4 regions of the Delftia sp. PE138 genome follow, and region 1 is predicted to be linked to each of the others. Evidence: predicted binding sites of a transcription regulator. Region 1 holds the regulator's gene; each other region holds the start of a gene.

Region 1 (3,989 bases):
GCCCAGCAGCCAGGCCTGCTCCATGGGCTCGAACAACACGGCGCCCTGGCACATGATGGCCATGATGACGGCGCGCCGCACCAGATCATCGCGCGACAGTGCCAGGCCGCGCACCACGGGCAGGTGGCCGGCGTCGATGGCGTCGTAGTACTCCTCCAGCGTCTTGGCGTTCTGGCTGTAGCTGGCCCCCACCTTGCCGATGGCCGACACGCCCAGCGCAATCAGGTCGCAGTCGGGCTGGGTGCTGTAGCCCTGGAAGTTGCGATGCAGCCGGCCCTGGCGCTTGGCCACGGCCAGCGCGTCCTCGGGCAAGGCGAAGTGGTCCATGCCCACGTAGACATAGCCGCCCTCCATGAAGGCCGCGATGGAGCGCGAGAGCATGGCCAGCTTGTCGGCGCCCTGGGGCAGGTCCTCGGCCGCGATGCGCCGCTGCGGCTTGAAGCGCTCGGGCAGGTGGGCATAGGCATAGAGCGCGATGCGGTCGGGCCGCAGCGCATTGACCTGGGCCAGCGTGCGCTCGAAGGACTCGGGCGTCTGCTTGGGCAGGCCGTAGATCAGGTCCACGTTGATGGAGGCAAAGCCCAGCTGCCGTGCCGCTGCCACCAGCGCGAACACCTGCTCGGCCGGCTGCACGCGGTGCACGGCGATCTGCACCTGTTCGTCGAAGTCCTGCACGCCGAAGCTCAGGCGGTTGAAGCCCAGCTCCTTGAGCACGGCCAGGCGTTCGACGCTGACGGTGCGCGGATCGACCTCGATGGAGTATTCGCCGCCCGGCTCCAGCTTGAAATGCTCGCGCAGCAGGGCCATCAGCGTGCGCAGCTCATCGTCCGAGAAGAAGGTGGGCGTGCCGCCGCCCAGGTGCAGCTGGCTGACGGCCTGACCCTTGCCGCAATGGGCCGTGTGCAAGGCCATCTCGCGCGCCAGGTAGTCCAGGTAGACGGCAGCGCGATCGTGGTGGCGCGTCACGATCTTGTTGCAGGCGCAGTAGTAGCACAGCGACTCGCAGAACGGCACATGCACATACAGCGACAAAGGCATGGCCCGCGCTGCGGTACTCGATTTGCGGTGCTCAAGTGCCAGGATATAGTCTTCAGCACCGAAAGCCTCCACGAAACGATCGGCAGTGGGGAACGAGGTGTATCGGGGCCCCGGTACGTCGAAGCGACGCAGCAGCTCTGGGGTGACAGCGGTCATGGGTTTTTTCCTCTAATGTCGTCCACTGTGCCGCAGCCCATTGGCCGCGTCCTTGACTCATATCAAGAGTTGTTCGCGGCAGTGCTGCGACAATTTGATCCAACTCATCGCCATCCACGAGGTCACCGCCGGCGCACTGCTGCGCCGCTGATGTTTACTCCATGAACCTTCAGACCATCAAAGCATCCTGTTCCAATTGCAACCTGCGCGAGCTGTGCATGCCCATGGGCCTGGATGCCGAGCAGATGCAGCGCATCGACGACATCGTGGCCACGCGCCGCAAGGTCAAGCGCGGCGGCCTGCTGTTTCGCAACGGTGAGTCCTTCACCTCGCTGTACGCCATCCGCACGGGCTTCTTCAAGACCTGCGTGGCCACCGAGGACGGGCGCGACCAGGTCACGGGCTTTCAGATGGCCGGCGAGATCATCGGCCTGGATGGCATCGTCAACGACCACCACACCTGCGATGCGGTCGCGCTGGAAGACGCCGAGGTCTGCGTCATGCCCTTCGACAAGCTGGAGGACCTGTCGCGCGAGGTCACGGCCCTGCAAAACCATGTGCACAAGGTCATGAGCCGCGAGATCGTGCGCGAGCATGGCGTGATGCTGCTGCTGGGCAGCATGCGTGCCGAGGAGCGCCTGGCCGCCTTCGTGCTCAACCTGGTGCAGCGCCTGCACGCCCGGGGCTTTTCCAAGTCGGAACTGGTGCTGCGCATGACGCGCGAGGAAATCGGCAGCTACCTGGGCCTGAAGCTGGAGACGGTGAGCCGCACCTTCTCGAAGTTTGCCGAGGAAAACATCATCGAGGTGCGCCAGCGCCATCTGCGCATCCTGGACACGGACGCGCTCAAGCGCATCGTCAACAGCCAGCAGTGCCAGTGAGGCCGCAAGGCCCCACCCCCCGGCAATGAACAAGGCCCGCTGTCGCGGGCCTTTTTCATTGCCATTGCAGTGCACGCAGGTTCAATCGCGCCCCAGGCCCTGCATGGCCAGATTTGGGTCCGGCTCGGAGACCACGCCGTCGTTGAGATCGTGCGTGGAGCGTCCCAGCATGGTGGTCATGAGGCTGGACAGCATGGTCACGCCCCAGAAGGCGAAGAAGGCCAGCGTGTAGATTCCCTGCCGCGACCAGCCCAGGTCGCCGAGCCAGTGCAGCTCCAGCGGGTCCACGAAGGCGAATACCAGCATCTCCATCACGGCGGCGGCCAGAAAGGCCGGCCAGGCAATCCACATCCAGCGTTGGGCCAACATCAGCGATCTCCTTGAGCTGTCGAGGGGTGGCTTTCATTGTGCGCGCCGCCCGCGCACCGTGCCAAGCCCTGCGCACCCTGCACTGCCTGTAGGAAACCCTTGGCCCTCGCGCATGCTGGAGATGCCATCCACCATGCAAAAAAGGCCGCGACTGCGGCCTTGTGCACGGCATTTTCCTGCGTTCAGCGGTCCGTGGGATGGTCCTGCGCGGGCGTGGCCGCGTGGTTGCGGCCGGTGACCGCGGGCGCCAGGCTCTTGGGCACTTCACGCACGCCATCGGCACGCTCGTTGATGGTGATGCCATTGCGGTAATAGTCAGGATCGATCACGGGATCGGCGCCATTGATCGCAATGACGGCCGTGACCACGCCAGCCACCACGACGGCGGCCGGGCCGGCCACCACGAGCCAGACATGGGCGAACTTCCACCAGGGCTTGCCGGCGTCCGGATGCGAAGGGGCCGTGGCGGGCGCGGAGACTGCGGGACTGGAAGACATGGATAACCTCTTTCTTTCAAACAGCCGGCGCAGCCTGGGCGGTGCCGGCCAGACATATCACCGGGGCACCAGGAAGACGGCCTTTTCGGACGCGCGTCCCGCGCCTGAATGCACGGCATCGATATCGAAGAATACGGTGTGCGAGCCCGGCTCGGCGGAACCGTAGGGAATCTGCAGCCGCGCCGCAATGCCGCGCGTCTCGGCCGGGCCGACCTCGACCTCCTGCTCGGACGCCAGCTCCAGCCCGTCGAGGCCATGGGCGCTGATGCGGTAGCGCTGGGCCTGCTCGGTGGCATTCATGATCTGCAGGCGGTAGACATTTTCCAGCTTGCCGCCCGCGACGATGCGCGACAGCGACGCCCGGTCGCGTATCACGTCGACCTTGACCGACTGGCGCAGCGCCAGGCTCACGATCATGGCCATGCTCAGGCCGATCAGCACGGCCGAGTAGACCAGTACGCGCGGACGGAAGATGCGGCGCAGCACCTGGGCCCGCCGCCACAGGCCGGCCATGGCGTTCTGCGTGGTCAGCCGGATGAGGCCGCGCGGATACTCCATCTTGTCCATGATGGAATTGCAGGCGTCTATGCACAGACCGCAGCCTATGCATTCGTACTGCAGGCCGTTGCGGATGTCGATGCCCACGGGGCAGACCTGCACGCACATCTTGCAGTCGATGCAGTCGCCCAGGCCCTGGGCCTTGTAGTCCACCTTCTTGGTGCGCGGCGCGCGCGGCTCGCCCCGGCCCGTGTCGTAGCTGACGATCATGGTGTCGCGGTCGAACATGGCGCTCTGAAAGCGCGCATAGGGGCACATGTACTTGCAGACCTGCTCGCGCATGTAGCCGGCGTTGCCATAGGTGGCGAAGCCGTAGAACAGCACCCAGAAGACCTGCCAGCTGCCCTGCAGCGCCAGCAGCTCGCCGCCCAGCTCGCGGATGGGCACGAAGTAGCCCACGAAGGTGAAGCCGGTCCACAGGGCAATGGCAATCCACAGCAACTGCTTGAGCGACTTCTTCCAGAGCTTTTCAAAGGTCCAGCCGTTCTTG
Region 2 (3,989 bases), on a different contig from region 1:
CGAAGCCCTTTGCCGGCCGACGGCGGACGCCTGCGTCACCTCCTGCCTGTTCGTTGATTGCTCTGCGTTTCCTGAACGCAACCCGGCGTCGCCGTGCGGCCTCCTTTCGGAATTTTTGAAAGAGTGCCCATGACGGAATCCATCGATATCCTTGCCCACAACACGGCCGCCTGGAACCAGCAGGCTGCCAAGTCCTGCGACTGGTCGCGCCCGGTCGACAGCGCCGAAATAGCACGGGCCCGCGCCGGAAGCTGGCAGGCGCGGCTCACGCCAGGCCCCTTGCCTGCCGGCTGGCTGGATGATGTACGCGGCCTGCGCATCCTCTGCCTTGCCAGCGGCGGCGGCCAGCAGGCGCCCATTCTTGCTGCGGCGGGCGCCCAGGTCACCGTCTTCGACGCCTCAGCCGGCCAGCTTGCGCAGGACCGGCACGTGGCCGAGCGCGAAGGCCTTGCGCTGACCTGCGTGCAGGGCGATATGCGCGATCTGGGGGTCTTTGCAGACGCCAGCTTTGATGTGATCTTTCACCCCATCTCCAACCTCTACGTGCCCGATGTGCGGCCCGTGTGGCGTGAATGCGCGCGGGTGCTGACGACGGGCGGGCGTCTTCTGTCCAGCTTCTGGAATCCGGTGGTCTTCGTGGAGGACCGTGATCCTGCATTGCGCGAGCAAGGACTCGTGCGGCCCGCCTGGCGCCTGCCGTATTCCGATGTGACGGATTTGCCGCCCGAGGCGATTGCGGCCAAGCGCGAGCGCAACGAGGCCCTGGTGTTCGGCCATACGCTGGCCGATCAGATCGGGGGGCAGTTGGATGCGGGGCTTGTGCTGACGGGCTTCCACGAGGACTGGCAGCCCCACGCCCGTTTTGTGATCGAGAAGTTCGTGCCGACCTTCATTGCGACACGTTCGATGAAGGTCTGAACGCGCTACCTACGGCCTGGACCGGCCTTGCCGCGCTCAGGTGCGCAAGGCCGGTATCCAGGTCTGTTGCTGGGCGGGTTCTGCCACGGGCTGCGCCGGTTGCGGTCGGGGAGCAGCGCCTTTGGCCTGGGGCGATGGCTGGGCCTGCCGCACCTGCTCGGCGCCGGACTTGGCCAGCAGCAGCATCACGGCCGTGCAGATCAACGTCAGCAAGAGCACCACGCAGATGGGGCCCAGATCCACGGAGGCGATGTCCAGCCCCTTCAGCGACTGCCAGCGTTCTGAGCGTATTTCCAGCGGTTCTTCGGGATCGGCCATGACACCTCCACTGCGTTGAGTGTGCCTCCATGCTAGGCGCAAGTGAGCATGCAAACAATATGGGGACTTTGCCAGGATGCGAGGGTATACCGCAGGCAGCTACTTGACCCACATCAATTGCGCCGCCACGGCCAGGGCGATGGCCAGCAGCACCAGCAGCACCAGCCTTGCCACGATGGTGACCGCCTTGCGGCGCGCTGCTTTGCGGGTGTTGCGCGGACGAGGTGGGGTAGGCGGCGGCTCCGTGGCATCCAGGGCTGCAATTCTTTCCAGCCAGTCCTGGGTTGTTGGCAGGGCAGTGGCGGGCGGTGACGAGGACGGGGACGAACCGGGCTTGCCGCGGTTCATGGCTCCAGCTCCTGCCGCATCTCTTCCAGCACCTCCAAGGCGCCCTGGATCATGGCCTGCCTGTGCTCCAGCGCAGCCTTCTGGGTCTGCAGCCGTTCCAGCTGCTCGGCTACCTGCGCCTCGTCGGCCCGCAGCTTCTTCAGCCGCTCCTGTATGGCCTCCATTTCCGGGGCGCTCATCTGCCAATCCTCCAGCATGCGAAGGGCGTGGCACGTGGCCCGGTCCCTTCTCACAATTCACACGAATGCCGGCAATTATCTGTGCGTCTTAGCGACTGGCTATGAATGAATTGATATAGATTGTCATCGGCTGGCGCAGAAGGGGGCCGAAAGCTTGCCGCTGCATGCGCACGGTGCTGCGTAGATCAGAGCAGCGCAGTTCAATGCGCGAGGAATTTGAGAAAGATCCGCCCCTGCCGGGTTCTGACCTCGGTCCCTTCGATAAAGCCCATCAGTCTGGCCGAGCCGTCCATGGAGTACAGCGCCGGCCCATCGATGCGGTAGATGAGCCTGGTCCCGCACCGGACGAATTCATCGCCTTCGACACGCCCGATTTCGTGTCCGCGCCCATCAAGCACAGTCCACGAGCGTCCTGCAATCATGGCCTCACCCGGCGGTTGCCGGTCCCCAAGTGAAAGCGTCAATCTAAGGAACGCTGGGCGTCTGAATCTGAGCGAATCTGAGCAGTTGTGCAAAGCCGGGCCACCGATGCCTCGGGTGGCACCCGGCGCAAATTCGTGTGCGCCCGGCCCAAGCCGCATCACGCCGGCCAAAAGAAGCTGGCTGCGGTCTAGGGGCACTGCGCGCTTGGGCGCTTGAGTGGTGCGCAGGCAAGTAGAATTGTTTCATATCAAAGACATGCTGCTCTGAAAGTTGCAGCGACCGGGCCCGCTTGGCGGGCCTTGTGCATGGGGCGCCGTCCCGCAGCCTGTATCTGGGTGCATGTCCTGATTCTCTGTGGGCCCGGCCTGCGATCCAATCTCGCGCATGGGGCTGAGCCTTCTCGTCAAATTGCTCTCATTTATGAAGTTCTGCTGTCGCCAACCGGATGCGCCTGTGGCATTGCCTTGCGGCTTGCCTGGGGTCGGTTCCGTCCGGTGGACGCTGCGCTGCGGAGGGCGGAGGTGAACGAGCAGGCGCTGTACGATCTGGCCCCCGTTCTGGAGCTGATGCTGCTGGGCCTGTTGCTGGCGCTGGGACCCTTGGCCTGGGTGTGGCTGCGCAACCGCAACGGTGGCTCGCTCAAGCGGCTGCAGGCACTGTCGGTGCTGACGCTGTTTCTGACTTTCGACCTGGTGCTGTTCGGCGCCTTTACGCGCTTGACCGATTCCGGCCTGGGCTGCCCTGACTGGCCGGGCTGCTATGGCAGCGCCAGCCCCATGGGCGCCCGCGCGCAGATTGCCGAGGCGCAGGCCGCCATGCCCACCGGGCCGGTGACGCATGGCAAGGCATGGATAGAGATGGTCCACCGCTATCTGGCCACCACCGTGGGCGTGCTCATCATCGCCATGACCATCATGGCCTGGCGGCGTGCGCGCCGCCAGGGCAGGGCGGGTGGCGCCCAAGGCGTGGAAGGCGCACGGCGGGGGGCCATGAGCCCCTGGTGGCCCACGCTGGCGCTGTTCTGGGTCTGCCTGCAGGGTGCCTTTGGCGCCTGGACCGTGACCATGAAGCTGTTTCCGGCCATCGTGACCCTGCACCTGCTGGGCGGCACGGGCCTGCTGGCCTTGCTGTGCGTGCCCGCCGTGGGGCTGAGCCGGGAGGCACGCCAGCAGCAGGCAACGGTGATTTCCCCGGGCCTGCGTGCTCTGCTGTGGCTGGGCCTGGGCTTGCTGGTGCTGCAGGTGGCACTGGGTGGCTGGGTCAGCACCAACTATGCGGTGCTGGCCTGCAGCAGTTTTCCGACCTGCCAGGGCAGTTGGTGGCCGGCCATGGATTTTTCGCAGGCGCTGCAGATCTGGCGTCCGCTGGGCCTGCTGCAGGACGGCAGCAACATCAGCCTTGCGGGCCTCACGGCCATCCACTATCTGCACCGCCTTGCGGCCTATGTGGTGGTGGCCGCGCTTGCCGGGCTGTGGTGGCGGTTGGGCGAGGCGCCTGCCCTGGCGCCGCAGCGCCGCGTGCTGGCTGGGTTTTTGGTGTTGCAGGTGCTGACAGGCCTGTCGAACGTGGTGCTGGACTGGCCGCTGGTGGCTGCAGTGCTGCATACGGGTGGCGCAGCCGCGCTGGTGACCGTGATTGTTTGGTGCCTGGCGGCCAGTCGCCCGGGCACGCTGCGGGCCGGGTTGCCGGTTGCCCGTGGAGAGATTGCATGAGTAAACAAGCTTCCCTGAGTGTCGAGTCCTCACGCTGGACGCAGTTCTATGCCCTGACCAAGCCCCGCGTGGTGCAGCTGATCGTGTTCTG
Region 3 (3,989 bases), on a different contig from region 1:
TAGCCCTGGGCGCCGTTGCGCAGCGCGGCCGCCAGGTCCTGGCCGTCCTCGCTCACGGTGAGCATGACGACGCGACTGCCGGGCGATGCGGCCCGCAGGCCCGCGATGGCATCGACGCCCAACACGCCGGGCAGGTGGTTGTCCAGCAGGATGACCTGGGGCGCCAGCGCGGGCACCAGGCGCAGGGCCTCGCCCGCGTCGCCGGCCTCGCCGACCACGCGCAGGCCTGCGTCCTGGGCGATGAGGGCGATCAGCCCGCGCCGGAACAGCGTGTGGTCGTCGATGACGAAGACGGAGATGGGGCTGGAGAAGGACATGGGGCGGCTTTTTTCTTCCGGGAGCGTGTCACGCGTTCGAGGGGAGGGCCTGCGCCGGCGCGCCGGCCGAGGCCGACGGCGGCAGCTCGATGAGCACGCGCGTGCCCTCGCCTGGGCGGGAGTGGACATGTACCAGCGCCTGCGCCAGCAGGGCGCGCTCGCGCATGATGCCCAGGCCCACATGCAGCGAGTCCGGCGCCACGGCGGCGGGGATGAAGCCGCAGCCGTCGTCGCAGACTTCGAAGCGCCAGGGGTGGCGCCCCACGCGCAGCTCCACATGCCTGGCACCCGCGTGCTTGCGCACGTTGGACAGCGCCTCCTGCACCATGTGCAGCACCTGGATCTGCACGTCGGGCGCCAGCGGCAGGCCCTGGCCCGACATGCTCAGCGAGGTGGCAATGCCCGTCTGGTGCTCGAACTTGGACAGCGTGGCGCGCAGCGCGGCCTCGATGTCCTCGGCGCTGGTGCGCGTGCGGAAATGCACCAGCAGCTCGCGCACGTCGGCATAGCATTCGCGCACGCCCACTTCCAGCTCGCCCAGGCTGCGGTCGCGCGCCTCGTCGCGGCCCTTGGCCACGGCGTCGCGCAGCAGCTGGGTCTGTATCTTGAGAAAGGCCAGCGACTGGGCAATGGAGTCATGCAGCTCGCGCGCGATCAGGCCGCGCTCCTCGGCCACGGCGGCTTCGCGCTCCAGCGCCGTGGCGCGCAGGCTTTCCATGGCGCTGGCCAGGTGGCGCGCCATGGCGGACAGCAGGTCGCGCATGTCGTCCGTGAGCACCACGGTGGAGCGAAAGAACAGGTTGACCTCGCCCAGCAGGCGCTGCTGCAGTTGCACGGGGATGCTGACCACGGTCTCGAAGCCGGCCTCGCGGCAGTGGGGCAGTTGCAGGTCGCTGGCCGGGGTGATGGGGATCACGCGCAGCCGCGCCTGCTCGCGCGGCTGGCCGCACAGGCAGGCGCCCGTGTGCAGGCAGTGCTCCTGCACCGACATGGACTGGGGCAGGCCGTCGCCGGCCAGCAGCACGTAGCGCTCGTTGGCCTCGTCGGACCAGCGCACCGTGGCCGCATCGGCCTGGGCTGCCACACGGATCTGGCGCACGAACCCTTCGGCCAGGGCCTGGAGGCTGGCCGCCTCCGACGCCTGCACGCTGACCGCGTACAGCGCCTGCAGCTGCTGGTGCTGCACGTTGAGGCTGGCGGTCTTCTCGCGCACCTTGTCCTCCAGCTCGGCGTGAGAGCTTTGCAGCGACTGGGCCATCAGGTTGAAGCCGGCCGCCAGCTGGCCGAACTCGTCGTCCACCTCCACGCTCATGCGCGTGTCCAGGTGTCCGCGCCGCATGCGCTCCAGCGCCGAGCGCAGCTGGCCCACGGGATGCAGCACCAGCCAGTAGCTGGTGGCCATGAAACTCACGGCCGCGATGATGGCCAGCGCCATCAGACACATCTGAAACAGGTGCAGGATGGCCGTCCAGCGCGAGAGCCGGTCCTCGATGGCTTCGACAAAGCCGTCCACCTCGCGCACGAAGGCATCGGCGCTGCCCATGATGGCCTGCGCATCGGCCTGGTCCTCGGCCTGCCACTGCGTGCGCAGCGCGCTCCAGTCGCGGCGTATGCGCTCGTAGCGCGCCCTGACCTCGTCGCTCCAGGGCACGAACAGCGGGCGCGACATGTCGCCGCTGCGCAGCAGGTCCAGGCTGGCGTCGAACTGCTGCGCGCGCGCCTGCCACTGCGCAGGCGCCTCGTTCTGGCGCGCCATGGCCATGCGCACCATGCTCATGCGCAGCCGCCCGGCCTCGTTCACGGCGGCCGCGCCGCCCTCCAGCTGCCAGGCCACCCACAGCGTGAAGCCGATCGATGCCACGGCCGCCAGCAGGCAGGCCGCGCCCATGAGCAGCAGCTTGGTCGAAAGCGAGGGCTTGCCATGCATGGTCGCACTGTAGCCACGGCACATTTGCGCGTCTTGACCTGAATCAAGCGCCACCCGTTTGCGCCGTGCCCCCGCCCCGATTCCTAGGATCCTTTCAACTGCCCCCAATGCCCACAGGGCCTATGGGGGCCCCGGGCAAGGCCAGTGTTTAGCATGGGGCCATGCAAGTCCGCTCCATCCCCCGCCCCTTCATCCGCACCCCGCGCCTTGCCGGCCTGGCTGCGGCCGCATGGCTGGCGGCAGCCCTTGCCGGCTGCGCCAGCTCCTCCACACCGGCGCGGGACTGGACGCAGCAGCTGCAGCGCTGGTCCGACGCACCCCTGGTGCTGCTGGGCGAGCAGCACGATGCGGCGGCCCACCAGGCCTGGCAACAGGCCACGGTGCAGCAGCTGGCCACGCAGGAGCGCCTGGCCGCGCTGGTGATCGAGATGGCGCCGCGCACGGGCTCCACGGCCAGCCTGGCGCGCGATGCCTCCGAGGACGCTGTGCAGCAGGCCCTGCAATGGCAGGACGCCGCCTGGCCCTGGCCGCGCTACCGCGGCGTGGTCATGGCCGCCGTGCGCGCAGGCGTGCCCGTGCTGGGCGGCAACCTGCCCCGCGCCGACATGAAGCAGGCCATGCGCAACGAAAACCTGGACACCCACCTGCCGCCCGAAGCCTGGCAGCGCCAGCTCGACGCCATCCGCGAAGGCCACTGCGGCCTGCTGCCCGACACCCAGCTGGCGCCCATGGCCCGCATCCAGCTGGCCCGCGACGCCAGCATGGCCGAGGTGGCCAGGGCCGCAGTCAAGCCCGGCAAGACCGTGCTGTTGGTGGCCGGGCGCGGCCACGTGCTGCGCGGCGTGGGCATTCCCACCTGGCTGCCCGAGGCCGCAGGCGCCAAGGTGGCCGTGGCGCAGGCGGGGGAGACATCGGTGGCGCAGGCCTCGGATGTGGATTGGCTGCAGAAGACGGATGCCCTGCCCGCCAAGGACCACTGCGCCGAGCTGCGGGAGAAGTTCAGGAACCCGCCGGCACCGCGGGCGGATGCGGGTCGGGTGGACTGAGCTTCACCCCTGCACGGCCCACATCCCCTCGTTGCCCGAGACCCACTCGCCGAACGCCTGCGCAGGCATGGGCTTGCTGCACAGATAGCCCTGGAAGAAGTCGCACCCCTTGCCGCGCAGGAATGCCAGCTGCTCGGCCGTCTCCACGCCCTCGGCCAGCACCTTCAGCCCCATGGCATGCCCCAGCGCGATCACCGACCCGCTGATGGCCATGTCGTCGGCGCTGTGCGGGATGTCGCGGATGAAGCCCTGGTCGATCTTGAGCAGGTCCAGCGGGAAGCGCTTGAGGTGGGCCAGCGAGGAATAGCCGGTGCCGAAGTCGTCGATGGCCAGCCGCAGGCCCTGGGCGCGCAGGCGGCGCATGACGGCCAGGGCCTCCTCGGGGCGCTCGGCCAGGGCGCTTTCGGTGATCTCCAGCTCCAGGCAGTGCGGAGCGAAGCCCGTGGCGGCCAGCGCGTCGGCGGTGGCACCGGCAATGTCGGTCAGCAGGAACTGGTGCAGCGAGACATTGACCGCGATGGTCATCTCGGGCAGGCCCTGATCGCGCCAGCGCTGGCCCTGGGCGCAGGCCTCGCGCAGCACCCACAGGCCCAGCGCGCCGATGACGCCCGAGCTTTCGGCCACGGGAATGAAGCGGGCCGGGGAGATGAGGCCCTCGTCCGGGTCCAGCCAGCGCACCAGGGCCTCGGCGCCCACCAG
Region 4 (3,989 bases), on a different contig from region 1:
CGTGTAGCGCGGGCAGGCCATGCGCTGACCACCCCGCACCAGGGCCCACAGCAGGGCGGCACCGGCCACGGCCGAGCCCAGCATGCTCAGGCGCCAGACCGGAAACTGCTGCCACAGCTGCAGCGCCGCCTGGAAGGAGCGGCCCTGGCCCAGCCAGCCGGCAACGGCCCAGACCACCACCATGGCCAGCAGGCACAGCGCCAGCGCCAGGCCCAGCATGCGCAGCGCCTGCAGGGCGCCGGCATCGGGGCGGTGGCGGGCGGGCAGAAAGCGCGCCGTCACCAGCATGCAGCCCACCGTGGCCAGCCAGCCCGTGAGTGCCAGGTTCAGCGGCACCCACAGCGTGTTCCACAGCGGGCGCGAGCGCACGGCCATCAGCTCGGCGCCGGTATAGGCGGTGATGGTCAGCGCCGACACGGCCAGCAGCGGCGCCAGCCAGCGCAGCCACTGCGGCCGGCCCAGCCACCAGGCCAGCACGAAGGCCAGCGCCAGTCCCACGAAGACAGGCAGCAGCAGCGCGCCCACCGACATCCACGACCACGGCGTGAAGTGCGCATAGAAATGCCAGAAGCGCGCAGGCTGGTGCAGGTCGGCCAGCAGCGACACGGGCGCCGCGATGGCGCTGACGGCCAGCACCAGCACGGCGGCCGGCAGCAGGCGCGCCATGGCGCTGGCGCGCGGCGCCCAGGCGCAGGCGGCGGCCAGCAGGGCGGCGCCCGTGGCAATGCCGGCCAGGAAGAAGTACTGCACGGCCCAGGGCAGCCAGGCCGATTCGTAGGCGGGGGTCAGGAGTTCGACGATGTGCATGGGGTGCTCCTTGCGTTCAGTGGGAAGTGACCAGCCGCACGCTGGCCTGCCCGTCCACGCCGTCGACGAAGGCGTCGGGCAATCCCAGGTAGTACACATGCGGGTCCGTGCCCATGGCGGGCTTGAGCACCTTGAGGTCCTTGGCGTGCTCGCGCATGCGCTGGCGGATCTCGCTGCCCTCGTCGTTGAGGTCGCCGATCACGCGGGCGCCGCCCACGCAGCTTTCCACGCAGGCCGGCAGCAGGCCGGCCTCCAGCCGGTGCTCGCAGAAGGTGCACTTGTCGGCGGTCTGCGTCTCGTGGTTGATGAAGCGTGCGTCATAGGGGCAGGCCTGCACGCAGTAGCCGCAGCCCACGCAGCGCTCGTTGTCCACCAGCACGATGCCGTCGCTGCGCTGGAAGGTGGCCTGCACCGGGCAGACCGGCACGCAGGGCGGGTTGTCGCAGTGGTTGCACAGGCGCGGCAGGTTGAGCATGGCCGGCGGCAGGTCCTCGTTGCCCGCGTGCTGCACCTCGTACTGCAGCACCGTGGTGCGGAACTGGCCCAGCGGCGGCAGGTTCTCCATGGAGCAGCTCACCGTGCAGGCCTGGCAGCCTATGCAGCGGCGCAGGTCCACCAGCATGCCGTAGCGCCTGCCGGCCTCGCCGGGACGGCGCGGCGGTTGAAAACCGGGGGTGCCGGGCGCGGCCGCCGCCACGGGCAGGGCCACGGCCGCCATGGCAGCGGCCAGCAGATCCTGCAGGAAGCCGCGCTTGCCTGCGGCGGGCTGCGCATGGGAGAGGGTAGGGGCGGGGATGTCCTGAGTGGAGGGCTTGCAGCTGCAGTCGTTGCAGCCGCTGCCGGCGCGGGATGTTTTTGGCATGGCCTGTCTTTCATCGTCCTGCGGCCACGGAGGGTGGTCGCTCAAACTCAATAAAGCATTAAAAATATGCTTTTTATATTGAATTTAATATATGAAATTCAGGGCCTTGGCGGCTTGATGTGAGTCAAGCAATGGGCTTTCCAAGTGCCTGCCGAGTGCCTGCCGAGTGCCTGCCGAGTGCCTGCCGAGTGCTTGCAAAGCGCCACCGACTGCCTGCCATGGACAGGCGCCCAAGGCAGTCCATAGCGTGTGGCGCAGGGATTAAGACGGGGTTAACAGGGTGACTGCATTCCTCGGGAATGCAGGGCGCGTATCGGAAATCACCCTCTTGTTTCCGTGCGCGGCCCCGGTCTACGCTGCTTGTGTCGCCACTGCCAAGGAGTTCTCCATGAACCATGCCCTGAACAGCCTTGCTTCGGAACTGGACCTTGCCGCCGAAGCCGGCGAGCACCTGAGGCTGCAATTCACACAGGCCTGCGTGGACCGCATCGCGCACCTGCTGGAAGACCCGGACGTCATCCGCTGCGCACAAGGCCTTCGCCGCTACCTGGACGGCCAGATCGACCGGCAGGAGCTGGACCGCCTGGCCCGCGAGGCGGCCAGCCTGGCCAACCACCACCAGGGATCACGCTCCCTCGACGGCTGCGGCCATGCCGCCGTGTCCGCCACCTATGCCACGGCCCATGGGCTGGCGGGCCGGGCGCTGCAGGCGGCCGACTACGCGGCCTACGCCATGGTCTATGGCGAGGGCGGCCACGGCGCCGTCACGGACCGCGAGTCGTTCGAGCCTGAATACCAATGGCAGGCGCGCTGCCTGGCCTCGCTGGCGCAGGCCGCTCAGCAGCGCACGTAGCACCAGGCCGACTGCTGCAGCAGGGCCAGTGACTCGATGCCGCCCTGCGGCAGCACGCGCATGCCGGCAGGCGCCTCGCGGCCCAGCTTCCTGAGCGTGTTCGGGCAGACCAGCGCATGGGCCAGGGCCTCTGCATCCAGATGCTGCGGCGTGCCCGGCGCGGCATCCAGCAGTGCCTCGACGGCCGGGCCGTTGATGACGATGCGGACTTCGGCACCGGGCCGGTCCTGGCGCAGGTTGGCCAGATTGCTGCGTGCACGGGCCAGGGCGCCGGGCGTGGGCGCATGCAGCACGATGCGCAGCGGCGGCGCATCCGGCCGGGTGGGGAACAGGTCGCTCCAGTCGCTGGAGGCGGTTGAATCGGCGGGACAACGGCTTGTGCTCATGGTCGTCCTCATCATTTCCTGCCACGCGGCCCCATGACCTCTTCCAGCAGGCCCGGTGGCAGGCCGGTGCGTACCTGCACCACTCCCTTGTCATCCTTCCAGACCAGGGCCGGCGTGGCACGCAGGCCCCAGGTGGACATCAGCGAGGCATGGCTGGCCAGCACCTGCCGCGTGGCCTGCGGCACCGGGGCCAGCGGCGTGGCGCCCGCGCCTTCTGCGCTGGCGCGGCCGGCCTTGGCATAGGCACGTGCGTGCTCGGCCAGGGCCTGCTCTGGCTGGCGCGCGGTCAGCATGGCGGCGGCCTTGCCCTCGCTGCTGGGCTTGAGGATGCCCACCAGAATGTGGCGCAACTGCACCTGGCCGCTCTCCACCCAGGGCCGGGCATCGTTCCACAGCTGGTTGCAATAGGGGCAGTTGGGGTCGGTGAACACATAGACCGTGCGCGGCGCGTCGGCGCGGCCATCCGGTATGGACTGGGCGCGCTGCACATCGCTCCACAGTTGCTCGCCCATGGGCTTTTGCACGGCGGCCTGCAGGGCCTGGGCGTTCACGTCGCGGCCCTGGGCGTCGATCACCGTGCCCAGCACCCAGTGCTTGCCGTCAGGCATGCGGTAGATGGGCACGGGCTGGCGGTCGCGGTAGGCGGCCCAGGCCTTGAGTCCGCCCACGGCCGGCAGCGGTCCCACCAGGGTCAGTCCCTGCTGGGCCAGGAAATCCTCCGATGGCAGCTCGGACGCCGCAGCCGGCAGGGCCAAGGCTGCCGATAGGGCCAGGGCTCCTGCCAGTGCAGGCAGGGGGAACAGGGGGGAAGCGCTCATGAACATTCCTTCAGATGCTGGGCCAGGCTGGCGCGCGACAGCTCGCCCATGCGCATGCCGCACAGCCGGCCGTCGGCGCCATAGAAATAGGTGGAAGGCAGGCCCCGCTGGCGCCAGTGCCGGCCGGCCTGCTGCTGCGGGTCGAACAGCACCTGGGCCAGCGGCAGCGGGGCCGTCGCCTGCTCGCGCCGCAGGTAGCCCATCACGGCCTCGGCAGACTCGCCCTGGTTGATCCAGATGAAACGCACATCGGGCCGCTGCTG

What was found. The regulator FNR, encoded in region 1, switches genes on or off when oxygen is low (the NO sensors DNR and NnrR bind a similar motif). The targets are predictions, from matches to a motif close to TTGATNNNNATCAA.
Region 2: a site for FNR is predicted at 2,424-2,437, ahead of HFGMBDPB_RS10380 (COX15/CtaA family protein). Genes of this name have one in related genera too.
Region 3: a site for FNR is predicted at 2,278-2,291, ahead of HFGMBDPB_RS07175 (type IV pili methyl-accepting chemotaxis transducer N-terminal domain-containing protein). Genes of this name have one in related genera too.
Region 4: a site for FNR is predicted at 1,784-1,797, ahead of dsrO (sulfate reduction electron transfer complex DsrMKJOP subunit DsrO). Genes of this name have one in related genera too.

Annotation. Positions count from the first base shown of each region.
Region 1 covers NZ_JABEPN010000005.1:367,390-371,378, forward strand. Annotated here, with positions in the region: gene hemN (oxygen-independent coproporphyrinogen III oxidase) at 1-1,194, opposite strand, end outside; gene fnr (fumarate/nitrate reduction transcriptional regulator Fnr) at 1,356-2,075, shown strand; gene HFGMBDPB_RS19160 (hypothetical protein) at 2,157-2,444, opposite strand; gene HFGMBDPB_RS19165 (FixH family protein) at 2,627-2,941, opposite strand; gene ccoG (cytochrome c oxidase accessory protein CcoG) at 2,999-3,989, opposite strand, start outside.
Region 2 covers NZ_JABEPN010000002.1:318,777-322,765, forward strand. Annotated here, with positions in the region: gene HFGMBDPB_RS10355 (class I SAM-dependent methyltransferase) at 130-918, shown strand; gene HFGMBDPB_RS10360 (hypothetical protein) at 955-1,236, opposite strand; gene HFGMBDPB_RS10365 (hypothetical protein) at 1,336-1,584, opposite strand; gene HFGMBDPB_RS10370 (hypothetical protein) at 1,581-1,763, opposite strand; gene HFGMBDPB_RS10375 (hypothetical protein) at 1,964-2,185, opposite strand; gene HFGMBDPB_RS10380 (COX15/CtaA family protein) at 2,708-3,898, shown strand; gene cyoE (heme o synthase) at 3,895-3,989, shown strand, end outside.
Region 3 covers NZ_JABEPN010000001.1:1,596,319-1,600,307, forward strand. Annotated here, with positions in the region: gene HFGMBDPB_RS07170 (response regulator) at 1-317, opposite strand, end outside; gene HFGMBDPB_RS07175 (type IV pili methyl-accepting chemotaxis transducer N-terminal domain-containing protein) at 346-2,244, opposite strand; gene HFGMBDPB_RS07180 (ChaN family lipoprotein) at 2,406-3,290, shown strand; gene HFGMBDPB_RS07185 (putative bifunctional diguanylate cyclase/phosphodiesterase) at 3,294-3,989, opposite strand, start outside.
Region 4 covers NZ_JABEPN010000002.1:276,881-280,869, forward strand. Annotated here, with positions in the region: gene nrfD (NrfD/PsrC family molybdoenzyme membrane anchor subunit) at 1-807, opposite strand, end outside; gene dsrO (sulfate reduction electron transfer complex DsrMKJOP subunit DsrO) at 824-1,669, opposite strand; gene HFGMBDPB_RS10175 (hypothetical protein) at 2,058-2,522, shown strand; gene HFGMBDPB_RS10180 (DsrE family protein) at 2,507-2,908, opposite strand; gene dsbG (thiol:disulfide interchange protein DsbG) at 2,920-3,726, opposite strand; gene HFGMBDPB_RS10190 (TlpA family protein disulfide reductase) at 3,723-3,989, opposite strand, start outside.